DNA from 3 places in the Paenibacillus sp. MER TA 81-3 genome. Region 3 is predicted to be linked to each of the others. Evidence: riboswitches for the same ligand, from Rfam matches in the RefSeq annotation. Region 3 holds a riboswitch; each other region holds the start of a gene.
What was found. Region 3 has a riboswitch for cobalamin ahead of nrdI (class Ib ribonucleoside-diphosphate reductase assembly flavoprotein NrdI). Riboswitches for the same ligand answer to the same signal wherever they lie in the genome.

Region 1 (5,372 bases), on a different contig from region 3:
TTCCCGTGCGTCTTCCGGTAATCTTCGAGCGGTTGCCCCCCGATGCTGACGTTGCTCCATGCCGGAAGCTCGGTGTCCCCGTGTTCGCCTATAATGTAGGCGTGGACATTGCGCGGATCGACCTCGATCTGCTCTCCAAGCAGATAGCGAAGGCGTGCCGTGTCTAGAATCGTACCGGATCCGATGACGCGATTTGCTGGCAAGCCGGAATATTTCCATGTCGCGTATGTAAGCACGTCTACCGGATTGGTGGCAACCAGGAACAGTCCGTTGAAGCCGCTGTTCATGACTGATTCAACGATAGACTTGAATATTTTTGCATTTTTTTCGATGAGATCGAGACGTGTTTCGCCAGGAGCTTGGTTCGCACCGGCTGTGATGACGACCAAATCAGCGTCTTTACAATCGCTGTAGTCCCCAGCCCAAATTCGCATATTGGATGCGAATGGAAGGCCGTGGTTTAGATCCATCGCGTCGCCCTCCGCTTTTTTGTGGTTGGCGTCGATAATGACTAATTCGGAAGCTAAGCCCTGATTGAACAAGGCGAATGCATAGCTGGATCCGACGAATCCCGAACCGATCAATGCAATGCGGGATACTTTGGATATTTGGGTCATAATGTGTATTGCCTCCTTTGTGCTCAATGAAGCATGAGACAGCTTGTTCAAAATATGTAACAATTAAATTTTAACCAATATTCATACATATAGCCAACCTAAAATGAAAATTTCATGAAAGGAGGCATCACGACGTTATCGAGAGATGTAAAATGCAATTAAATTAAAGCTTTCCTCTCGATACCTCTCGATATGAGGAGGCTCTGATTTTGAGCGGTAATGCGCCCAAGATCATTAGTTCGACTATATCAATTTTTCTCGAAATATATGTGTTTTGTGAAATGTGTTCTGTGGTTGTACATCGTGCATGGAGCTCGTTTATATGTGAGTGGCCCCGAAACGTTTGCAGGAAAATGAGGAAGGAGTTATCTTGGAGATATGGATGACAATTCAGAAGTAACGATATGAATATAAAGGAGGCAGTTATGATGGCGAATTTGACGGTGAAAGTGGAAGGAATGACTTGCGGACATTGCAAGCAATCGGTCGAACGGGCCGTTGCTGGCATCGGCGGACAAGCACAGGTGGACCTGGCGGCGAAGCAAGTGAGTGTCACTTATGACGAGACGGCAGTAAAGCCGGATCAGATTCGCGAAGCGATCGAGGACCAAGGTTTCGATGTGATCTCGTGATCGTAAATGAATGATGCAAGGTGAAAAGTTGGTATTTTCATCGGTTTCTCCACATGGTATGATCGAGCTTAGAAGGGAAAAGATTGAATAAAGGAGGTCCGTTGATGCAATTACGAGTGACACCAAAGGCGGCACAGCGGTTTCAGACCGATTGGGGATTTACAGCAGGAGATACGGTGCGCGTATTCGTGCGCTACAGTGGATTCAGCGCTTCAGGACCTTACTCTTTCGGCATCATGAAAGACAGCCCGCAATATCCTGGCGTAACCGAAGTCGTGGACGGCATTACATTCTACATGGAGCAGAACGATCTGTGGTTCTTGGACAATCGCGAGCTGACCTTAGATGAGAACGGGGAAGACATCGTGTTCTTGAATGAAGGAATGTCCATATAGCGTGTGTATTTTCATTGCCAAGCTAGGCATACTTGGGAGACGAGTATGGGTTCGACTTTCTGGAGATGCATTACCGGAAGACATGGGAGAAGGTAAACCTATTCTTAATCAAAATTGACTGGTACATCAGGAAAAGGTTAACCCTTTTCTGGAACATTTCCTCAACCCCATACTTTACTGCTCGTCCATTTGGAAAAAGCACTTGTCATCCGCTGCAAGACAGTTTATAATCGTTCTCAATTGGAAAGGTGTCCATCACGTTCCAACACAACTGCATATCAGGGAACAGGCGCTTTGCGAACATGTCAAAGCTTAATAGGGAAGTTCGGTTCAAGTCCGACGCGGTCCCGCCACTGTATCAGAAGAGGTGTAGCCTTCAGGCCACTGGTTTCGCTTATGCAACCGGGAAGGCCGCTAACACCGATGACGCTGAAGCCAGGAGACCTGCCTGTTCTGGCAGCACTGATTGTACCTACGGGAGATAGGGAAGTGTTCGTAAACATGGAAATCGCGTGTCGATGTCCGGCGCAGCCGGATGGGACGATGATAGGAAAGCGATGAGCCATTATTCCGTCATGGACGTTTACGGGACATCTCTGTCAGTTGGCAGGATGTCCTTTTTTGTGGTTTCCTTATGGCGAATAATGTTATATGCTAATTCCGTGTTAACAGATAGAAATTGTCCCTATTTGTCCCGCGGGGGAATCACATATGGAGAGGAGCAAGGATAATGACAGCATCATCAGTACAGACAAGTGCAGCAGGATATCCGCGCATCGGCTATGATCGCGAATGGAAGAAAGCGTTGGAGCAGTATTGGGCGAAAAAGATTTCGGCTCAGGAGCTGGAGCAGGAATTAGACAAGATTGAATTGCAGCGATTGACCAAAATGCAACAAGCCGGTCTCGATTACATTCCTGTAAACGACTATTCTTGGTACGACCATGTGCTTGACATGACTACGATGTTCGGACTCATCCCTTCACGTTATTCGTATGAAGGCGGGGAAGTATCGCCTGATCTCATGTTTGCTCTTGCACGCGGAACCCAAGATGCAGTTGCTTGTGAAATGACGAAATGGTTCAACACGAACTATCACTATATTGTGCCAGAATGGGAAGGTCGAGCGCCACAGCTTACTTCCAACCGGCCGCTGCAAGCTTATCGCAAAGCGAAGCTTCAGTTGGGCATCGAAGGCAAGCCGGTCATCATTGGTCCTTACACGTATGTGCGCTCCTTGAAGGGGGTTCCCGCAGGAGAACGTCTGCAGGTCCTGAAGCAGTTCATCGGTGTGTACAGCGACATTCTTCGCGAGCTTGAAGCGGAGGGCGTTCCGTGCGTACAGCTGGATGAGCCGGCGTTCGTGTTGGCAATGAAGCCAGAAGATTGGCAGGCTGTGCAATCCGTATACGAACAGCTACGGACAGCGGCTCCGACGCTTCCGTTATGGGTGCAAACTTATTTCGATGCGGTATCGGATTACGAAGCATTCGTTCAACTGCCGGTCAATACGCTGGGGTTGGATTTCGTGCATGGCAAAGCAAGCAACGAAGCCGCGCTTCGCAAGTCGGGCTTCCCTCAAGATAAAACGTTAGCGCTCGGCGTTATCGACGGCCGAAACATATGGCGTACTGATCTGCAAGAAGTGGCGGAGTGGCTGGAATCCGTTGCGAGCATCGTGCCGAAGGAACGCTGGATCGTACAGTCATCCTGCAGCCTGCTGCATGTGCCGTTGACGGCGACGCGCGAGACAGAGCTTCCGGAGGTAATTCGTGAGGCGTTGGCCTTCGCGGATGAGAAGCTGGAGGAGACGGTGCAATTGGCCCGTCATATCGCGCAGCCTAGTGACGCAACTCGTGCCGCTCTGAATGACAGTGCCGCGCGCGTCCTCTCATGGTGCAACGAGCCTTCCCGCCAGCGTACAGATATCGTCCAAGCATTGCACGAGCTGCTGGAGGAGGAGAAGGCGAAAGGAATTAAGCGCACGCCTTATGAGGAGCGCCGAGTGCTGCATTCGAAGCGCTGGCCGGAACTCCCGCTCTTGCCGACGACGACAATCGGCAGCATGCCGCAAACGGCCGACATTCGCCGGGCGAGATTGCGTTACCGCAAGGGAGAGTGGGATGCACGAACATATGAAGCTTTCCTGGAAGAAGAAATGACGCGTTGGATTCGCATCCAGGAAGACATCGGCATCGATGTGCTCGTGCATGGCGAGTTCGAGCGTACGGACATGGTTGAATACTTTGGCGAAAAATTGGACGGCTTCGCCTTTACCAAATTCGGCTGGGTGCAATCTTACGGCTCCCGCTGCGTTAAGCCGCCAGTTCTCTACGGGGATGTCGCGTTCACAGAACCGATGACCGTGAAAGAGACGGCGTTCGCCCAGTCTTTGACTGCGCAGCCGGTTAAAGGCATGCTCACTGGTCCGGTGACGATTCTGAACTGGTCGTTCGTCCGTAATGATGTCCCGCGCGAACAAGCGGCATTCCAGCTGGCTTATGCGCTGCGCCAAGAAATTGCCGCCTTGGAGCAAGCCGGCATCGGAATGATTCAAGTGGATGAGCCGGCGGTGAAGGAAGGCATGCCGCTCAAAGCGGAGGATGCGTCCTATTACACGGAGTGGGCCGTGCTTGCATTCCGCTTGGCCACATGCGGCGCGGAGCCTAAGACGCAGATTCATACGCATATGTGCTATTGCGATTTCTCCGACATGGTGGACACGATTCGCAAGATGGATGCGGACGTCATCTCGTTGGAGACTGCGCGCAGCGGCGGAGATATGATTGCCACACTGGAGAAGCAGCATTATGAGCTCGGAATCGGACTTGGAGTGTATGACATTCACAGTCCGCGCGTTCCCTCCGTCGAAGAGATGGAGCAATTGATCGACCAAGCACTGGCTGTGCTTCCTGTGGAATCGTTCTGGATTAATCCAGATTGCGGCTTAAAGACGCGTCATGAGCCAGAAACGGTCGCGGCCCTTCGCCACATGGTAGAGGCAACGAAACGAGTCCGCCAGCAACGAAAAGTTGCGGAAGTGCAGCCGCTCAGCTAAGCGGGGCATGCAACGCAAGAGATGAGTAAATAAGACACGAAAGAAGACACGTCCATCCGGATAACAAGGCACGGAAATTTCACTTTCTGTGACTGCGCTAAGGATGGACGTGTTTTAGTATCGAGCTAGAGAAGTGATTCGGCGCCGTCAATCATAATTTGCGCGCCGGTGATATGGCTTGCGGCGTCGGATGCCAGAAAGGCAACCAGATCAGCGACCTGTTCGGGAGACCCTGGCCCATGCTCAAGCGGCTGACTGCCTTCCGGGTAAGTCATCGGGATTTCGATGTCCTTCACGGACGGTTTCCGGTTCGTATTCTCTTCAATGTGCGTCTCAATGGCTCCCGGACAAATGACGTTGACTCGTATTTTATAACGAGCGAGCTCCAGCGCAGCCATTTTGGCAAATGCCACTTGAGCTGCCTTGGAAGAACTGTACGCACTCATGCCGAATCCGGAGAACTTTCTGCTGCCGTTAATAGAGCTTGTTATGATGATGCTGCCGCCTTGTTTTTTCAAATAGGGCAGAGCATACTTCACGGTGACGAATGTTCCAGTCAGGTTGACCTTCATCGTCTCCTCCCAGTCCTCGACTTTCAACTCTTCAATGGAAGAGAGCACGCCGTTAATGCCCGCGTTCGCGAATACCGCCTTAATGTCTCCACATTGCT
Region 2 (5,372 bases), on a different contig from region 3:
CGTACTTGCGGCCTCGCGACAGCCGAGAAGCATCTGTTGATACACGGCTGCGCGAGTACGACTTCGGCATGTGGGAAGGCTTGACCTATAACGATCTGAAGGAAGAGCCCCAATATCGAAAGTGGCTGGATGATATGTCGTCCGTGCAGCCGCCGCGGGGAGAACCGTGGCAGTCATTCTGCACGCGTACGGCACATGTATGGTGGGAGATACTGAGAAATGCGCGGGCGCAAATCCGCACCGTGCCGGAACAGTCAGGTGTGGCTCGCACCCGGAATCGTCCACTGCGAACGAGCAGGAACCGAAAAGCTCGGATTCGGACTGACCGCTTCGTGCAAGGTGCGTCTGGCCGAATGGCGCGCCCGGACGTGCTCGTGGTGACCCACGGCGGCATTGTACGGAGACTGCACACGCTCGCATTCCCGCGCAAATCGTTCTGGGAGGCGGCTGCGCCGATTGGCGGCGGTGTTATGATTACGGCGAAGCGTTGCGCGCGCAAATGGGTGTTCCTGCGAGCTGAGCGTTTTCCCTCTCTATAGTGGGGGCAGCCGGGGCGCGAGATGGCCGGATTGTTGATTTGTATCGGGAGACAGGTTGCCCTTGTGAGCAACCTTATTGCAAGAACGGAGCTTTTCCCCTATAATCTATTATCAAGTTCAATGCTTGAACGGACAAATGAATAGTGCAATTTCTTCAGGCCCTTGCGTGTACGGATACGATTGATCCGATCTAATATATGATCCATGCCCAAGGTTAATAGGGAAGCCGGTGAAATTCCGGCGCGGTCCCGCCACTGTGAATGGAGTGTTGCGCTCATGAAGCCACTGTCGATGCGGCGCCGGATGTACAGATGTTCGGATGCGGCGACGGGAAGGCGAGCGGCAACGTGCAGCTCCTAAGTCAGGAGACCTGCCTGAAGATAGACGAGCAATATCCTTCGCGGAAGGGACCACGTCTACAAAGTATGGCATGAGGCAATGCAAGACGCTGTCGATACCGCTGTTGCGGTAAGCATGGCGCTGGCTATGCCGTGTCGTACCTTATAGGCTAAGTGAGACGAAGTCCCCCGATCCGTAGGATCGGGGGTTTTTTAACACTGTGTTCTTTGACAACCTATTGTATATAGATGAAGGGATATGCTCGTCACCTGACCATTATTGCGCACTGCGTTTACCGCGTTTGCTCCAGTTCACAGAAGACGATTCACACTCAAGGAATATATTAAGCAAGGGAGAGGAACATGTATGCACAAATGGCTGAATAAAACATTGGCAGCCGTATTGGCAGTTATTTTGGCAGTAAGCTTGACGGCTTGCGGCGCGAGCACAGGGGAAGTGAAGCCTTCCGACAACACGGCGGCGCAGCAGGAGAACACAAATAAAGAAGCTTCCAATACAGAGCAACCGAAGCAGGATGACGCTGCGAAGACGACATATCCGCTTACCGTGAAAGACGTCACTGGTGAAGAGTTCACCTTCGACAAAGCGCCGGAGCGCATCATCTCGGTATCGCCGGCAGAGACAGAGTCGTTGTTTGCTCTTGGCTTGGATGAACAAATTGTCGGGGTATCCGACTATGACGACTATCCAGAAGCAGCCGCCTCGAAGGCGAAGATGGGCGGTATCGTAAAACCGAATGAAGAGGCGATTATTGCAGCGAAGCCAGATATTGTCTTCACCGGCATCTCCATGAAAGAGCCAGTCGTGAACAAATTCCGCGAGCTAGGCATTAAAATTTTCAAAGTGGAACCGAAGACATATGATGACGTTATTAAAAACATAGAACTGTACGGTCAAATTACGGATCGTCAAAAAGAAGCGCAAGCAGTCGTTGAGCAAATGAAGAAAGCGCGCGAAGAAGTACAAACTGCTGTGCAAAGCGTTACCGACAAGAAAAAAGTGTACATTGAGTTCTCCCCAGGTTGGACAGTAGGCAGCGGTGAGTTCATGAATGAGATGATCGAGCTTGCCGGCGCTACGAACGTAGCAGCGGATGCGGAAGGCTGGGTGCAAATCAACGAGGAGAACATCATCAAGTCGAATCCTGACGTCATTTTGTACACCCAAGGGGTTGTCGACCAGGATACGAACAAGTCATTGGAAGAAATCATCCGCGGACGTAGCGGGTGGAATAACATTAACGCGATTAAAAACAACCAAGTTATCGCTGTGGATCAAAATTTGCTCAGCCGTCCGGGACCTCGTGTGGCGGAGGGGCTCAAAGCCGTTGCAAAAGCGATTTACCCTGACTTGGTGAAATAACCGATGCGGAGAAATAGATGAAAAAGATTGTATGGTATGGAGGAGCGAGCTTTGCGCTTCTCCTCTTGTCCGTTGTGGGATGCTTGGCTGTAGGCTCGGTGCAGATGCCTTTAGGTGAAATGACACGCATCTTGCTCCATCATATACCGGGCTTGGACTCTATATTTCCGGTGACCTGGGATGACGCCTCTGCGCAAATTATGATGAAGGTGCGCTTTCCACGCGTCGTGCTTGCGATGTTGGTCGGAGCAGCGCTCGGTGTGGCAGGCACCGCGTTTCAAGGCGTGCTGCGCAATCCGTTGGCTGACCCGTACACTCTGGGCGTATCGTCCGGCGCGTCCGTCGGCGCGGCCCTTCTTATATACTTCGGGCTCCAATACGCGCTGCTCGGAGAGTGGACCATTCCGGTCGTCGCTTTCGCAACAGGGACGCTGACGCTTATTATCGTCATGAGACTTGCCAATGACGGCGGGAAAATCCCGATTGAAACGCTTATTTTGTCAGGGGTCGTTATGCAAGCCTTTCTTGGCGCGATCGTCTCCTTCTTAGTCGCGATGACGAAGCAAACGATTAACGAAATATTGTTCTGGGTCATGGGCAGCTTGGCGCTGCGCGGATGGTCCTATACGGTTGTGCTGGGCCCTTACTTGGCTATCGGCATCATTATTCTCATTTCCTATGCAAGACCGCTTAATCTGCTCGCATTGGGCGAGCGGCAGGCCTCTCATCTCGGGCTTCATGTGGAGCGCACGAAGTGGGTAGTGCTGCTTACCGCCACATTAATTACGGCGGCGGCGGTGTCCGTATCTGGCGTCATCGGCTTTGTCGGCTTGGTCGTTCCGCACATATTGCGTTTAATCGTCGGTCCGGATTACCGCTATTTGATTCCGCTCTCAGCGGTGGGCGGCGCAATCTATGTGATGTGGGCGGATACGATTGCAAGAACGGCGTTTGCACCGACGGAAATTCCTCTCGGCGTGGTGACTGCATTTATCGGCGCGCCCTTCTTTGCTTACCTGCTCATTCGGAACAAGCGTACGAAACGGGGGAAATGGTCATGAGACATATGCTGGCACAGCAGGAGGCGCAATCAGCGGAACCAATCATTCACGCGGAGCGGCTGTGCAAACGTTATGGCGACAAAACGGTGCTCGACAACGTATCGCTTTCCGTGCAGCCCGGAGAATGGGTCGGCATCATCGGACCGAACGGAAGCGGGAAATCGACGCTCTTGTCGCTCGTATCGGGGGCGGATACCGTGTCTGCCGGACGTGTCCGCATTCAGGGTCGGGCGCTTGCCTCTTATAAGCGCAAGGCGTTATCGCAGTTGATGGCGGTGCTGCAGCAGGAGGCGCTGCCTCCGCTTAACTTCACCGTGCGCGAAATTGTTGAGATGGGACGATTCCCATATCAATCGTGGCTCGGTTCGGAAGGCGAAGACAGCGGTCCGTTCATTGACGGCATTATGGATCGGCTGCAGTTGACTCCACTCGCGGATCGTCCGCTTGACCGATTAAGCGGAGGACAGCGACAGCGGGCTGCGCTGGCGAAGCTGATGGCCCAGTCGCCGAGCATCGTGCTGCTGGATGAGCCGACCACCTACCTCGACATCCATTATCAAGTCCAATTCATGGATGTCGTGCGCGATTGGCAGCAAGATTGCGGCCTGACGGTCGTGTCGGTGCTGCATGACTTGAACTTGGCCTCCCTCTATTGCGACCGCCTCATCGTGCTGCACGAGGGCAAGCTGATCGCGGAGGGAAGTCCGGATGAACTGATGTCTGCGGAGCTGCTGGAACGTATCTTCGCGACGCGGACGACGATCGTGCCGCATCCGGAGATCGGCCGGCCGCAGGTGCTCATTTGCCCTCAGCACGGCAATGCGTAGACGAATTTGTAAACCAAAATTATTGACAACGGAGATGAACAGGGATGACAGAACAACTTCAACGACTTATTGACAGAATTCAGCCTGTAGACGAGCAAGCGATGCAGGCAGCGCTTCAGCATCAGAACCAATTGACGAAGCCCCCAGGAAGCTTGGGCCTGCTTGAGCACCTTGCGGTTCAGTTGGCGGGAATTACAGGTGAAGCGAAGCCGCTGTTAGAGAAGAAGGCAGTCATTGTCATGGCAGGTGATCACGGAGTCTGTGAAGAAGGAGTCAGCGCATTCCCGGCCGAGGTAACGCCGCAGATGGTTCATAACTTCCTGCGTGGCGGAGCGGCGGTTAACGTGCTGGCACGCGAAGCCGGGGCCGACGTCATCTGTGTCGATGTGGGCGTCAATGCCGACTTGGCCGACCCGAACCTGCAGTCGCGCAAGGTGAGAAGAGGGACAGCCAACATGGCCAAGGGGCCTGCGATGACGCGTGCGGAGGCGGAAGCCGCCATTCAGGCTGGTGTGGATACGGTGCAGGAATGTGTTCAATCCGGATACCGTCTCTTCTCGACAGGCGAGATGGGAATCGGCAATACGACGGCCAGCGCCGCCATTCTGTGCGCGTTTACCGGCTTGCCAGCGGCTGACGCGGTCGGACGCGGAACAGGCATCGGCGATGCCCAATGGGAACATAAGTGCAGTGTCGTCCGCCGCGCGCTCGAAGTGAATCAACCGAATGCGGAAGATGCGCTCGATGTGCTGGCGAAGGTCGGCGGCTTGGAGATTGCCGGCTTGGTCGGCGTCATTCTCGGTGCGGCGGCGAATCGTACGCCGGTCGTCATCGACGGCTTCATATCCAGCGCTGCCGCCTTGACCGCCGTCCGCTTGGCTCCTGACGTGAAGCCGTATTTGATAGGATCACACTTGTCGGAGGAACGGGGGCATGCGGCGCTGCTGGCGGAATTGGAATTGCGGCCGTGCCTGCATCTAAATATGCGACTGGGCGAAGGGACAGGCGGAGTGCTCATGTTCCAGCTCATCGATGCTTCCTTGCGCATTATGCGCGAGATGGCCACCTTTGCCGAAGCAGGCGTATCCGGTAAGGACGACGGCCAATGAACCGCATCATCCTTGTAACTGGCGGCGCGCGCAGCGGGAAGAGCACGTTCGCGGAGCGGCTGCTCCAGAAGCTGGCCCCGCAAGGGGGCGCTTATGTCGCGACGGCGGAAGCGC
Region 3 (5,372 bases):
CATTTTATTTTTGACGGGCTTTCATCAGACTGACCGCAGCCTGGAGGAAGCGGCCATGATTGACGGCGCGGGCAAGATCAGAATCTTCTGGAGCGTCATTATTCCGCAGCTGCGCCCGACCTTGCTGCTCATTATGATGATGACGATGATTTGGTCGTTTGCCGCATTTGATTACGTCTATGTGATGACCGGTGGAGGGCCGGGCAATGCGACGGAATTGATTGCAACATATATGTATAAGGAAGCGCTGCAAAATCAGGCGCCGGGATACGCCAGCTCCATCGCCCTGGCCTTAGCCTTGTTTAGCGGTATTGTTATCGCGGTATTCGGATATTTAAGAAAGAGAGGATGGGAGATCTAATGGGAGCGCGTTTGTTTACTTCGTTATCGCGTCATTTCTTTCTGATTCTTGTCCTTCTGTTTGCGATCGGGCCGATCGCGTTGCTGTTTATTAATGCGGTCAAGCCGCCGGAGGAGTTTCAGGTAAGCCCGTTCTCCCTTCCTGCGCATTTTACCTTGGAGAACATTACGGCGGCATGGAATATGGGGGAATACGGTAGGGCCTATTTAAACAGTATCTTGGTAGGATGCTCGACCGTTGCCATTATTTGCATTGCCGGGGGATTATGCGCATATGCGCTTGCGAAAATGGATTTCAAAGGAAAAGGGGGCATCTTGGCGTTTCTATTCCTATGCGTGTCCGTCCCGTTGGGCATGTTTTTGGTGCCGCTGTTCTATATGTGGCAGAAGCTGCATTTGATGAATACGCTGACGGGCTTGATCATTATTTACAGCGCCATTTTCCTGCCGCTCAATATCTTCATCCTGCGTACGTTTTTTCTCGGAATACCGAAGGAATTAAGCGAAAGCGCAAGAATCGATGGGTGCAACGAATGGATGATTTTGATGAAAATCATCGTTCCGATTGCCAAGCCTGCCTTCCTGACCGTTGCGCTGCTCGCAGGCCTATATACTTGGAACGAGTTCTTCTTCGCCAACGCCTTTGTGCAGACGGAAGCGCTCAAGCCCGTCTCCACGAAATACTTGACGTTCGTCGGCAATTTCAGCTCGGATTGGAGTAAGATATCGGCCGCGGGCCTTATCTCCATTTTGCCGTTTACGGTCATTTATATGTTTTTGCAGAGAAGATTTATCGAAGGCGTAGCAGAAGGCAGTTTAAAGGGATAATGGATCGGGAGTAAGAAAAAGGAAGAAATTCGCGAATCTTTATGTTACACTGTAAATACAATAGAATAATAGACTCGGAACAGAAGGCCATCGGAATCGCAATTTCGGTGGCCTTTCGAGCATCATGGCGCTGTATGACAATCCGAGCGAGCAAAAATAGTGAAAGCGGGGCGGATGAAATGAAGGGGAAGTCGGTTATCATTACGGGCGGTTCCAGCGGTATGGGCAAGGCAATGGCTGCGCGTATGGCACAGAAGGGCGCGTGGGTCGTCATTACAGGACGATCGGCAGAGAAGCTGGAGGCGGCAAAAAGCGAAATAGAAACATTCGCAGGCCAGGTGCTTACTGTCCAAATGGATGTGCGCCAGCCTGAAGATGTGCAGCGCATGGTGGAGGAAGCCGTGGCTGTCTTTGGGCGAATCGATGCGCTGGTGAACAATGCGGCAGGCAATTTTCTATGTCCAGCAGAGGATTTGTCAATAAACGGCTGGAATGCGGTCGTCAACATTGTGTTGAACGGTACGTTCTATTGCAGCCAAGCGGTCGGAAAGTATTGGATTGCCGAGGGCATTCCGGGCAGCATCATTAACATGGTGGCCACGTATGCGTGGGATGCCGGACCGGGAGTTATTCACTCGGCGAGCGCCAAAGCGGGGGTGCTTGCCATGACGCGCACGCTTGCGGTGGAATGGGGACGCCGCTATGGCATCCGAGTCAACGCCATCGCACCTGGCTTAATCGAGCGTACCGGCGGCGCAGATAAGCTCATTTCTTCCGAAGAAGCCGGACAACGCATGCTTGACAGCGTTCCGCTCGGACGATTGGGCACACCGGAAGAGATTGCGGGGCTTGCTGCTTTTTTGCTCTCGACGGATGCAGCGTATATGAACGGCGCGTGCTTGACGTTGGATGGAGGGCAATCGCTGCACCAAACGTTTATATAACTGGCTGATACCGGTTATTACAAACGTGCTTACGGATACAAATGGCCATCTTCAGGGGCGCTATATTCCCGGCATTTAATCCCGCACCAGGTCAATATGATTTCAATGCCAGACCTGATCAGGTGTGGGTCATGCAGCAGGCCAAGGCCAGAGGAGTTCATAAGCTGAATACAACCAGGATTAATCAATATATTCAAAGATACGAACACCTATCAGCTGACGAAGAGATATTATGCATTCGGAAATTTCAGCAGACAGCCTCAACATGGAGCAGGGGACCTGCTATTCCTTCGAACAGTGGAAAGTTTCGGGCTGTAATAGCGCCCAAGAGCGTAGTAACCTATGTCGGACAAAATGGTTGATATAGCAACCTGGAAAATCGAATATACTTTCATGCTGCTGAAGCAGGGCGATTATGCGACGACGTCCTGCTTTTTTTCGTACGAAAGAGAAAGAAATTGAATGGCCCAAATGTTTTTGAAATAAAGCGAGGAAACCTTTGGAATAATAATATATTTTAGTGTAGTTACAAGCTGGCAAAGGATTGAATTTCGTCAGCTTGTTTTTTATGTCAAATATCTTGCTTCTTCGCAGAAAAATGTGTATGCTACGATAAGAGCCTATATTTAGTGTCTGTTCAAGAGGGTACATACTAAATATGGATTATTTAACTGAATATCATAGAGTAAATAAGGTGTCGAGTTCGACTTAATAGGGAATCCGGTGCAATTCCGGAGCTGTCCCCGCAACTGTAAGTGTGGACGAGATGGGCATTGCCACTGTATTATGGATCTCTGAGAGTCACTGATATGGGAAGGGCCCACAGTAGGATGACACACAAGTCAGGAGACCTGCCTATTTACTTGGTTTCGCATCTTCGGGGGATGAGAAGTGGAAACGACACGCTGCAGAGTGCTTGGTGAAGCAACAAGCGCTGTATTTTTTTTTTGTCGTTTTAAGCTCATCTACCAGATTAGGTGGGCTTTTTCTATGGAAAAAATCACAGAATCATGTTTGCAATGCTTCTAGCAATGGAGGGTCACTGATGCGTATCGTGTTTGACTCAAAGACCGGAAACGTGAAGCGCTTCGTCAATAAGCTTGATCTGGAATGCATTCAAGTCGCAGATGGGCTGACTGTCGAAGAACCATTCGTCTTAATTACATATTCGACTGGATTCGGACAAGCGCCTCAATCGACTTTGAAATTTTTGGAGAATAATGGCGACATGCTGCAAGGGGTGGTCTCCAGTGGTAATATGAATTGGGGCGAACTTTATGGAAGGGCAGCGGACCGTATTTCCGAAATGTACTCAGTTCCCGTATTAATGAAATTCGAACTGAGCGGTACCAATAAAGATGTGGAGCGTTTTAAACAGGAGGTAAACGAAATTGTCGATGCAACTATCAAATTGGATTCAGCTTAACAATGAAATTATGGTGTTAAAAGATGGAAAGTATCAGTTTGAAAAAGACCGTGAGGCGGCTAGAAGTTATTTTGTCGATTATGTGAATCAAAACACGGTCTTCTTTCACGATTTGAGAGAAAAAATCGATTATCTCATTGAGCATGACTACTACGAACAGGAGCTGTTCGATAAATATAGTTTTGCTGAAGTCAAGAAGTTGTACGAGATGGTGTATCAGAAGAAGTTCAGATTTCCTTCGTTTATGAGCGCTTTTAAGTTCTACAACAACTACGCTATGAAGACGAATGACGGAACGAAGTTTTTGGAGCGGTACGAAGATCGCATTGCGGTCGTCTCCCTCTTCTTGGGCAATGGTGACATGAAGAAGGCGATGGAATACGCGGAGCTCTTCATTTCGCAGGAATACCAGCCAGCAACGCCGACCTTCCTGAATGCAGGGAAGAAGCGGCGCGGTGAATTGGTAAGCTGCTTCTTGCTGGAGATCGACGATTCGATGAACTCGATCGGATTCGCCATTAATTCTGCCTTGCAATTAAGTAAAATTGGCGGCGGCGTAAGCTTGAGCTTGAGCAAAATCCGCGCAGCTGACGAACAGATCAAAGGTTTGGACGGCAAAGCGAGCGGTGTGCTGCCGGTAATGAAATTGTTTGAAGATTGCTTCTCCTATGCGAATCAATTGGGTCAGCGCGATGGCAGCGGGGTCGTTTACTTAAACATTTTCCATGCCGACATTCATGAGTTTTTGGATACGAAAAAGATTAACAGCGATGAGAAAATTCGTATCAAAACGCTGTCGCTTGGCGTCGTAGCCCCTAATAAATTTTTCGAATTGGTAGAGAAAGATAAAGATATGTATCTCTTCTACCCACATACGGTATATAAAGAGTACGGCATGCATATGGACGATATGGATATCACAGCCATGTATGATGAGCTCGTCAACAACCCGAATGTCCGCAAAAAACGAGTTGTTGCCCGAGACCTTATCATTAAAATTGCACAAATCCAGATGGAATCCGGTTACCCATACCTGATGTTTGTCGATAACGCCAATGAATATCATGCGCTGAAAGAAATTGGGCGTGTTAAATTTTCCAACCTGTGCAGTGAGATCGCGCAGTTAAGTGAAGTATCCTCGATCAATGATTACGGTGAAGAGGATGTAATCAATCGCGATATTTCTTGTAACCTGGGCTCACTTAACATCGTTAACGTGATGCAGAACAAACGGATGAAAGAGACGGTTCATCGTTCGATGGATGCGCTAACCGAAGTGAGCGACCGCAGCGACATTTCGATTGTCCCTTCTGTAGCGAAGGCGAACCGCGAACTTCATTCCGTTGGGCTCGGGGCAATGAACCTGCACGGCTTTCTCGCATTGAACAAAATTGCATATGAATCCAAGGAAGCTATCGATTTTGTGCGCACCTTCTTCATGATGCTCAACTTCTACTCGCTGGAGCGCTCGATGCTGATTGCGAAGGAGCGGGGCGAGACGTTCAAAGATTTCGAAAAGAGTGAATATGCGAACGGAGCTTATTTCGAGCGCTACATGAATACCGATTATTCGCCGCGGACGGAAAAGGTGGCTGCCTTGTTCGAAGGCATGGACATCCCGACTCATGAAGATTGGGTGCGGCTGAAGGAGCAAGTGGCTCAATACGGCGTCTACCATGCCTACCGCTTGGCGATTGCGCCGACCGGCTCGATATCTTACCTTCAATCGTCAACCGCTTCGATCGCGCCAATTACGCAAAAGATCGAGGAACGTGAGTACGGGGATTCCAAAACGATATATCCGATGCCGTTCT

Region 1: linked by a shared signal. The riboswitch ahead of metE (5-methyltetrahydropteroyltriglutamate--homocysteine S-methyltransferase) and the one ahead of nrdI (class Ib ribonucleoside-diphosphate reductase assembly flavoprotein NrdI) in region 3 are both predicted to bind cobalamin.
Region 2: linked by a shared signal. The riboswitch ahead of M3650_RS07335 (ABC transporter substrate-binding protein) and the one ahead of nrdI (class Ib ribonucleoside-diphosphate reductase assembly flavoprotein NrdI) in region 3 are both predicted to bind cobalamin.

The regions. Positions count from the first base shown of each region.
Region 1 is NZ_JAMAWB010000001.1:405,071-410,442, forward strand. Features, by position in the region: gene M3650_RS01825 (L-lactate dehydrogenase) at 1-617, opposite strand, end outside; gene M3650_RS01830 (cation transporter) at 1,046-1,249, shown strand; gene M3650_RS01835 (HesB/YadR/YfhF family protein) at 1,354-1,644, shown strand; cobalamin riboswitch at 1,915-2,110, shown strand; gene M3650_RS01840 (hypothetical protein) at 2,068-2,205, shown strand; gene metE (5-methyltetrahydropteroyltriglutamate--homocysteine S-methyltransferase) at 2,375-4,702, shown strand; gene M3650_RS01850 (SDR family oxidoreductase) at 4,828-5,372, opposite strand, start outside.
Region 2 is NZ_JAMAWB010000004.1:257,646-263,017, forward strand. Features, by position in the region: gene M3650_RS07330 (histidine phosphatase family protein) at 1-539, shown strand, start outside; cobalamin riboswitch at 721-931, shown strand; gene M3650_RS07335 (ABC transporter substrate-binding protein) at 1,245-2,261, shown strand; gene M3650_RS07340 (FecCD family ABC transporter permease) at 2,279-3,322, shown strand; gene M3650_RS07345 (ABC transporter ATP-binding protein) at 3,319-4,149, shown strand; gene cobT (nicotinate-nucleotide--dimethylbenzimidazole phosphoribosyltransferase) at 4,194-5,258, shown strand; gene cobU (bifunctional adenosylcobinamide kinase/adenosylcobinamide-phosphate guanylyltransferase) at 5,255-5,372, shown strand, end outside.
Region 3 is NZ_JAMAWB010000009.1:166,056-171,427, reverse strand. Features, by position in the region: gene M3650_RS14985 (carbohydrate ABC transporter permease) at 1-361, shown strand, start outside; gene M3650_RS14980 (carbohydrate ABC transporter permease) at 361-1,188, shown strand; gene fadH (2,4-dienoyl-CoA reductase) at 1,368-2,132, shown strand; cobalamin riboswitch at 2,807-3,005, shown strand; gene nrdI (class Ib ribonucleoside-diphosphate reductase assembly flavoprotein NrdI) at 3,178-3,558, shown strand; gene nrdE (class 1b ribonucleoside-diphosphate reductase subunit alpha) at 3,530-5,372, shown strand, end outside.